Regions from separate parts of the Enterobacter sp. ECC-219 genome, predicted to be linked through region 1. Evidence: predicted binding sites of a transcription regulator. Region 1 holds the regulator's gene; the other holds the start of a gene.

Region 1 (4,428 bases):
CTTTTACCGGCGTCACGGCAGGTTTTGCCTGTGCAGCAACGCTCGGCTGAGACACGACATCTTTGGTAACTGGGGTGGCAGGCTGTGAAGCGGCGGAAATTTTAAGCATGCGCCGTAAAATGTCGGACGCGCTCTCCCCGATATGCCGCGTCTGGCTGGCAATATACTGATAGAGTTCGTCATCAACTTCGATTGTTTTCATCTTAATCCAGTGCGATATCTTATCTGAATACAAGTCATTGGGATTATAAGGTCAAATCCCAACAGCGGATAGCGTCAAACCAGGTTGGCGGCAAAAGTCAGATTAAACTGGAACCTTGCAGCCGGGCGGCAGAATGGTCAACATGATACCCTAACCTGACATACGTAAAAAAAGAACTTTGCCATGAAATTGAATACCCGAGCGCAAACTGCACAATCGCCGAACAATAATTCCCCCATCGTGCTGGTTCATGGACTTTTTGGCAGCCTGGATAACCTGGGCGTGCTGGCCCGCGATTTGGTCACCGATCACGATATTCTACAGGTTGATATGCGCAATCACGGGCTTTCCGGCCGCTCAGACGAAATGACCTATGCGGCAATGGCGCAGGATCTGCTGGATACGCTTGATGCGCACAATCTGCAGAAGGTGACCTTCATCGGGCATTCAATGGGCGGTAAAGCGGTTATGGCGCTCACCGCGCTGGCGCCAGAACGCATTTCCGGGCTTGTGGTCATTGATGTTGCCCCTGTGGACTACGACGTTCGACGTCATGATGAGATTTTCGCAGCAATTAATGCTGTAACGGCAGCTGGCGTTTCCACACGTCAGCAGGCGGCAACGGTTATGCGTGAACATCTTGATGAAGAAGGCGTGGTGCAGTTCCTTTTGAAGTCATTTGTTGACGGGCAATGGCGTTTTAACGTGCCGGTGCTGTGGGACCAGTACAACAACATCGTGGGCTGGGAAACCGTCCCCACCTGGCCGCACCCTGCTCTCTTTATTCGCGGCGGCCACTCTCCTTATATTACCGACGCTTACCGCGACACGCTGCTGGCACAGTTCCCGCAGGCGCGCGCCCACGTGATTGCCGGGGCCGGGCACTGGGTTCACGCCGAAAAACCTGACGCTGTACTGCGCGCTATCCGCCGCTATCTCGCTGATACTGCAAATTGATTAAAAAGAGAGCGACTGGAAGATGACAGGCTTCCAGTCGTTGGCGTGCCGTTTTTGGTGATGTATGATGGCGCGCTTATCGCCCGGGCTTTAGCAGGGCGGCGTGTTTCCCCCGAAGTCTCAGAATCATGGCCAAAGAACAAACGGACCGTACGACACTAGATCTGTTCGCGAATGAGCGTCGACCGGGACGACCGAAAACGAATCCGCTTTCGCGCGATGAACAGCTGCGTATCAATAAACGCAATCAGCTTAAACGCGATAAAAATCGTGGGCTTAAGCGTGTCGAACTGAAGCTCAACGCTGACGCTGTCGATGCGCTTAACGAGCTGGCCGAGGCGCGTAATATCAGCCGCAGCGAGCTTATTGAAGAGATGCTCATCGCTCAGCTTGAGACGCTTCGCAGCCAGGCATAAGTCTGAAAAACCCCTTTATCGCCCTTTTCATGTAGCACAGAGTGCAGTCCTGCGCGATAGCGGTTTCCGCAGGGTTGCCAGTTCTGCTATTATTGCCCTTATCCGTGGCCGAATTGCGCCACCATACCATTAAGTTTCAAGAGGTTATTTTACTCATGGCAATCATCGGCATTTTCTTCGGCAGTGATACCGGCAATACCGAAAATATCGCAAAAAACATTCAGAAACAGCTCGGTAAAGACGTTGCTGATGTGCATGACATCGCCAAGAGCAGCAAAGAAGATCTCGAGGGCTATGACATTCTGCTGCTGGGTATTCCAACCTGGTACTACGGTGAAGCCCAGTGCGACTGGGACGATTTCTTCCCGACGCTGGAAGAGGTGGACTTCAACGGGAAGCTGGTCGCACTGTTTGGCTGTGGCGATCAGGAAGACTATGCCGAGTACTTCTGTGACGCGCTGGGGACGATTCGCGACATCATTGAGCCGAATGGCGCGGTTATTGTTGGTCACTGGCCGACTGCCGGTTACCACTTCGAAGCCTCTAAAGGCCTGGCCGATGACGATCATTTTGTGGGTCTGGCCATTGACGAAGACCGTCAGCCTGAGCTTACGGCAGAGCGTGTAGAGAAGTGGGTTAAGCAGATCCGTGAAGAACTCCACCTGGACGATATTCTCAACGCCTGATTTTTTCTACGGCGCAACGCAGGTTGCGCCCGTTTTCCAGGTAAAACCGATTAAATTAATTGCTACAAACTTTTAACTTTTTCGCCCAGACCTGTACAATGTCTCCCTGGCAAAATGTGGTTTCCATTGAGCAAGTTTGTTGGTGATACCACGTTTTTATAAGCATACTTTGCCTGAGACTTGCAGTTTTCATTTAGGCATGGCAGTTCTATAATGAGACGCATTAACCCAGGTGCATTTTCTGTCACTTCCTTCAGAAGTGAATCGTTTAGCAACAGGACAGATTCCGCATGACTGACAACAATACCGCATTAAAGAAGGCTGGCCTGAAAGTAACGCTTCCTCGATTAAAAATCCTCGAAGTGCTTCAGGGTCCAGACAATCACCATGTCAGTGCGGAAGACCTTTATAAACGTCTTATCGACATGGGTGAAGAGATTGGGCTGGCCACCGTTTATCGCGTGCTGAACCAGTTTGATGACGCGGGCATTGTTACCCGTCATAATTTCGAAGGCGGTAAATCTGTATTCGAACTGACCCAGCAGCATCACCACGATCACCTGATCTGCCTCGATTGCGGCAAGGTCATTGAATTTAGCGATGATTCCATCGAAGCGCGTCAGCGTGAAATCGCAGCTCGTCACGGCATTCGCCTGACCAACCACAGCCTGTACCTTTACGGTCACTGCGCTGAAGGGGATTGCCGCGAGAATGAACACGCTCACGACACAAAATAAGTTAGCGTTCATACTCTGAGCCAGCCGCAAGGTTGGCTTTTTTTTGCGTCAAAAAAGCCCGGTAAGCAAAGTGCCACCGGGCGTAAAGCAACTTATTTATTGTTATTGCGTATCTCGTTCCAGATCTTATCGCAACGCTTCGCCACTTCCTGATCGTTACCGGTTTTACGCGCCTGAATACAGGCCTGATAATCCATCACCCGAACGTTCTCCTGCGTCGCGAACTGCTCATGCGCTTTCTCTTTCTTCAACACATTCAGCACGCTCTGACAGGCTTCGATTTTCTCCGGCGAGGCTTCCGCAGTATTAATACAGGCGCTATACGCCTCCTTCAGACGGGAATCCTCTTTCGGCGCCTGAGTCTGAACGCACGCCACCAGCCCTGATGCCAGCAACGCGACGATTACGATTTTTTTCATCATGTGAAGTCTCCAGACCGGCGGGATTCAGCCCGCCGGTGTGCTCATCAGAAGATGGTGAATGGGGCGATAACCATGAATTTGACGTCACGTTCATCCTGGAAGATGTTGCCGTAACCGCCCGCATAGCTTGGAATATCGGAGTGGTTGTCATACTGGGTGAAGTGCAGCTTGAACATCGTGCCTTTCGCGCGGCCATCCTGCAGGGTATAGATAGCATCCAGGCTGTAGGAGGACTCTTTCAGGCGATAGTTTGGATCGTAGTAGGCATCCGGCGTCGCCATGTCTGCTGGTTTTGCGTCCCAGGCGTATGCGTAAGAAGCCCCCACCGCCCAGCCAGGCAGGTTCCAGTTTTTCAGGTCATACATGGCGCCGAAGAAGACCGCTTTCTCGCCGTCGGCGTTGAAGTCGGAGCGGTTATCCCACCAGATATCCAGACGACCGTTGGATGATGCATAGGTCGGGGTCATACGCTGCAGGAAGTAGCCCTGCTGCCCTTCCGCCTTCACCCATGTCCCTTCCAGACGCAAATCAACCTGACCGACTTTGTAGCCGAAGGTCAGCGCCTGAAGCCACGCGGTGCCGTTATAAATGTCATTTACGCTGCCATCGCTGACCTTATCGCGCGTACCGTAGAACTGGTAGCTGGTGCTCAGCGGGCTACCGGCGATATCAAATTTGTAGCTGGCTTTAGCAAAATACTGATCGATATAGCCTTCCGCCTGACCAAATGCGGCTTCCAGAACCAGATCGTTTTTAAAGTCGTACTTCGCGCCCAGCGAGTGGAGGTAATCGACTTTGGTTTTCTTATCGTTCTGGTAGAACTTATCCATTTCGATGTGCCACGGTGCTTTGTACTCGTTGGTCCACATATAGGAGAAGCTCAACGCACCTGCGTCACCGTAGTCAAAGTTAGCCCCGGCTTCTGCACCCTGATAGGTACCAGGCATAAAGCTCCAGTGCGGCGCTAACAGCGTCTGGCCGGTTGGCTGAATATACCCCCCGCGCGCC
Region 2 (4,428 bases), 690 kb from region 1:
GCTGTGCGTTGCAGTTAAGTTGTACAGCACGGAAAAAGGTCTCATTAAAAGCCGTAAATGGTTGAGATGTAAATTATTTGTCAGCCAATTAATGTGCTATAAATGATCCTTACCCACCTTTATTGTGGCCAAAACCCTAACCCCCAGGAATAGCATGCTTACAACCATCATTTACCGCAGTCATATCTGCGAAGACGTTCCAGTGAAAGCGCTGGAAACAATGGTCGCTGCTGCAAATAGTAAAAACCGGCAATCCAATGTCACGGGGATCTTGCTGTTTAACGGCACACATTTTTTCCAGTTGCTTGAGGGGCCAGCGGATCATGTTTCTGCTATTTATGAGCAGATCTGCAACGACACCCGCCACCATAACGTGGTAGAGCTGATGCGGGATCACGGGCCTGTCCGGCGTTTTGGCAAGGTGGGCATGGAGCTTTTTGATTTACGCCAGTTCGACAGGGATGAGGTGCTGCAGCAGGTGCTCAACAGAGGCACGACGCGCTACCAGCTGACGTATAATGACCGCCCGCTGCAGTTTTTTCGGACCTTTGTTGAGGCCACAGAAAAAGCGAACTATTTTGAACTGCCTCCTGCAGATTCATGGGATTTTGTTCCTGAAGACACGCACTTATCTGCACAACCTGAGGTGGTCGCGAAAGGGGCGGATTGTAGCTTTGCCTTTCAACCGATAGTCGATCCGTTTATGCAGCGGGTCGTCTCCTGGGAGGCGCTTCTCCGCACCCCGTCCGGCGACTCGCCGGGGGTCTACTTCGCCAACCGCTCGCGCGAGGACGTGTATACCTCTGATTTGCAAAGCAAGCAGGTAGCGCTCTCAATGGCCAGCGCGCTGGGGTTACAGGACCAGACGTTGTCTCTTAACCTGCTGCCTATGACGCTGGTCAATCTCCCCAACGCCGTGGACTTTCTGCTTACCGCCATCGAAGCAAATGGTTTTGTGCCCGAGCAAATTATGGTCGAGTTCACCGAGAGCGAAGCCATTTCCCGTTTCGATGAGTTCACAGACTCGGTCAGGCAGTTAAAAAGTGCGGGGATCAGCGTAACGATCGATCACTTTGGTGCCGGTTTTGCCGGGCTACAGCTGCTGGCCCAGTTCCAGCCGGACAGAATTAAGATTAATCGTGATCTGGTAGCGAACGTGCACAAAAGTGGTCCGCGTCAGGCTATTATTCAGGCGATTATCAAATGCTGTTCTTCGCTGGAAATTCAGTTCTGCGCGGTCGGCGTGGAGAAGGCGGAAGAGTGGATGTGGTTGGAGTCTGCGGGGATTTCGCAGTTCCAGGGACATCTTTTTGCCAGCCCCCGGCACGGCGGTATTCCGGCCATTGCATGGCCAGAGAAAAAATTCGACTTTTGATAAAGCCGGGCGCAATTGAGTCGGTCTGGCTGTACGAATGGCAAATTTTGTACAACAATGTATTAACAGGTGGATGGTGGAATGCCCCATTCACCTGGGCAAAATACGGTCTTAGTTATACAAATGGTTTGTACAATCTGATAAGGTTGGTGCAGTTAGGTATGGAAGTTCTGAGCGTGAGGGAGTTAATGGCCTATTACAGTATCGGCGAAGTAGCCGAACGATGCGGTATCAACCCCGTTACGCTGCGTGCCTGGCAGCGCCGTTATGGATTGTTGAAGCCGCAGCGCAGCGAAGGGGGTCATCGTCAGTTCGACGATGAAGATATCCTGCGTATCGAAGAGATCAAGCGCCTGATGAAAAGCGGCGTTTCGGTCGGAAAAGTCAAAGCCCTGCTGGAAAACAAAGAAGTTCTGACCCAGGGTAACTGGGCCTCGTTCCAGGAAGAGATGATGACCGTTCTGCGCTACGCCAGCCCGGCAAAGCTGCGTGCCAAAATCGGCGAATTTCGCCGCGACCACGCGATGGATGCGCTGATCGATAACATCATTTCCCCCGTCCGCCAGCGAATGAATCAGGATCAAAATACCGTACGCCACATGGCGAGCATGCTTGACGGTGTTCTGATTGAATTCGCGATTGCAAGCCTGGCGGAGTCGCGCAAGAAAGCGGGTAACGATGCGTTGCTTATCGGCTGGGAATGCGATGACCGGACCCACCTGTGGCTGGAAGCCGCGCGCTTATCGCACAAGGGCTGGCACATTGATGTTCTGGCCGAGCCGATTGATTCCCCGCGTCCTGAGCTCTTCCCGGGGCAAAAAATCTTCGTCTGGACGGGAAAAGCGCCAACACTGCGTCAGCAGGAACAGCTCGATCACTGGCGTGAACAGGGTTTTACCGTTTCATTTCATCACTCATAATCAGAGGCCTTGAGGGCCTTTTTTTGTTTTGGTCCCTTCCTGAACAAAAGCTATCTCAAAAATAGGCATTTCCGATGCATATTTTACTTTTCCTTTCGTCGCTGTTTCCTCCGTTCAATAATCCATTAATTTTCAAAGTATTGAACAATTAAATCCATCCCGCCCGCATCTCCTGACAGGGTCTATGCTTAATAAAAGTAGACAAAAAGGGCGGTTTAGCCGAATGCCCCTGCTGACAGAGGGTTGAAGTGATAATCGTTATCACTAACATGGTGTTATGCCCTGATGGCTAATCAGATGAGGTGGACCTATGGAACTGCATTCAGAAACCTTCAATCCTGCCGATTTTGCCTGGCGTGGTTTAACGCTCACGCCTGCGGCGGCAGCGCATATCCACGAGCTGGTGGCGAAAAAGCCCGAGATCCTCGGCGTACGCTTAGGCGTTAAGCAGACCGGCTGCGCGGGCTTTGGCTACGTGCTGGATACTGTCACCGCACCGGAAAAAGATGACCTGGTGTTTGAAACCGATGGCGCAAAGCTGTACGTCGCGCTTCAGGCTATGCCGTTTATCGACGGTACAGAGGTGGACTACGTACGGGAAGGTTTAAACCAGTTATTCAAATTTCATAACCCGAAAGCCCAGAACGAATGCGGCTGCGGTGAAAGCTTTGGGGTATAGGCGGTACTATGTCTCGTAATACTGAAGCAACGAGTGATGTAAACACCTGGAGCGGCGGACACCTCAACTATAAAGAGGGTTTTTTCACGCAGCTGCAGACCGACGAGCTGGCGAAAGGGATTAATGAAGATGTCGTGCGCGCCATCTCGGCCAAACGTAACGAGCCCGAGTGGATGCTCGAATTTCGCCTGAGCGCTTTCCGCGCCTGGCTGGAGATGGAAGAGCCGCACTGGCTGAAAGCCCATTACGACAAACTGAACTATCAGGATTACAGCTACTACTCCGCGCCCTCCTGCGGCAGCTGTGACGATACCTGCGCTTCGCAGCCCGGCGCGGTACAGCAGACCGGTGCCGAGAACAGCTTCCTGAGTAAAGAGGTGGAAGAGGCCTTTAATCAGCTTGGCGTCCCGGTTCGCGAGGGCAAAGAGGTGGCGGTGGACGCCATTTTCGACTCCGTCTCGGTGGCGACCACCTATCGCGAAAAGCTGGCCGAGCAGGGGATTATTTTCTGCTCCTTTGGCGAAGCGATTCATGACCATCCCGAGCTGGTGAAGAAGTACATCGGCACCGTGGTACCGAGTAACGATAACTTCTTCGCCGCGCTAAATGCCGCGGTAGCCTCTGACGGCACCTTTATCTACGTGCCGAAAGGCGTGCGCTGTCCGATGGAGCTCTCCACCTATTTCCGCATTAACGCCGAAAAAACCGGCCAGTTCGAACGCACCATTCTGGTTGCGGACGAAGGCAGCTACGTCAGCTATATCGAAGGGTGTTCTGCACCGGTGCGCGACAGCTATCAGCTGCACGCTGCGGTGGTCGAGGTCATCATTCATAAAGACGCGGAGGTGAAATACTCCACGGTGCAGAACTGGTTCCCCGGCGACGGCAACACCGGCGGTATCCTGAACTTCGTCACCAAGCGCGCGCTGTGCGAAGGTGAAAACAGCAAAATGTCCTGGACGCAGTCGGAAACCGGCTCTGCTATTACCTGGAAGTACCCGAGCTGCATCCTGCGTGGGGATAACTCCATTGGTGAGTTTTACTCGGTGGCGCTCACCAGCGGGCATCAGCAGGCCGATACCGGCACCAAGATGATCCACATCGGTAAAAACACGAAATCTACCATCATTTCGAAAGGGATCTCTGCCGGGCATTCCCAGAACAGCTATCGCGGGCTGGTGAAAATCATGCCGACGGCCACCAACGCGCGTAACTTCACCCAGTGTGACTCAATGCTGATTGGCGCAGACTGCGGGGCGCATACCTTCCCTTACGTTGAGTGTCGTAACAACACGGCCCAGCTGGAGCACGAGGCGACCACGTCGCGCATTGGGGAAGATCAGCTCTTCTACTGTCTGCAGCGCGGCATCAGCGAAGAAGATGCCATTTCGATGATTGTGAACGGCTTCTGTAAGGACGTGTTCTCTGAACTGCCGCTGGAATTTGCCGTTGAA

Evidence for each region. The regulator Fur, encoded in region 1, represses iron uptake genes when iron is present. The targets are predictions, from matches to a motif close to ATAATAATGAGAACNACTATCAA.
Region 2: a site for Fur is predicted at 2,544-2,566, ahead of sufA (Fe-S cluster assembly scaffold SufA). Genes of this name have one in related genera too.

The regions. Positions count from the first base shown of each region.
Region 1 is NZ_CP143680.1:2,043,434-2,047,861, reverse strand. Features, by position in the region: gene seqA (replication initiation negative regulator SeqA) at 1-202, opposite strand, end outside; gene ybfF (esterase) at 386-1,159, shown strand; gene ybfE (LexA regulated protein) at 1,288-1,575, shown strand; gene fldA (flavodoxin FldA) at 1,731-2,261, shown strand; gene fur (ferric iron uptake transcriptional regulator) at 2,552-2,998, shown strand; gene chiQ (ChiQ/YbfN family lipoprotein) at 3,091-3,417, opposite strand; gene chiP (chitoporin) at 3,465-4,428, opposite strand, start outside.
Region 2 is NZ_CP143680.1:2,735,063-2,739,490, forward strand. Features, by position in the region: gene V1603_RS12985 (diguanylate phosphodiesterase) at 155-1,375, shown strand; gene V1603_RS12990 (MerR family transcriptional regulator) at 1,564-2,295, shown strand; gene sufA (Fe-S cluster assembly scaffold SufA) at 2,606-2,974, shown strand; gene sufB (Fe-S cluster assembly protein SufB) at 2,983-4,428, shown strand, end outside.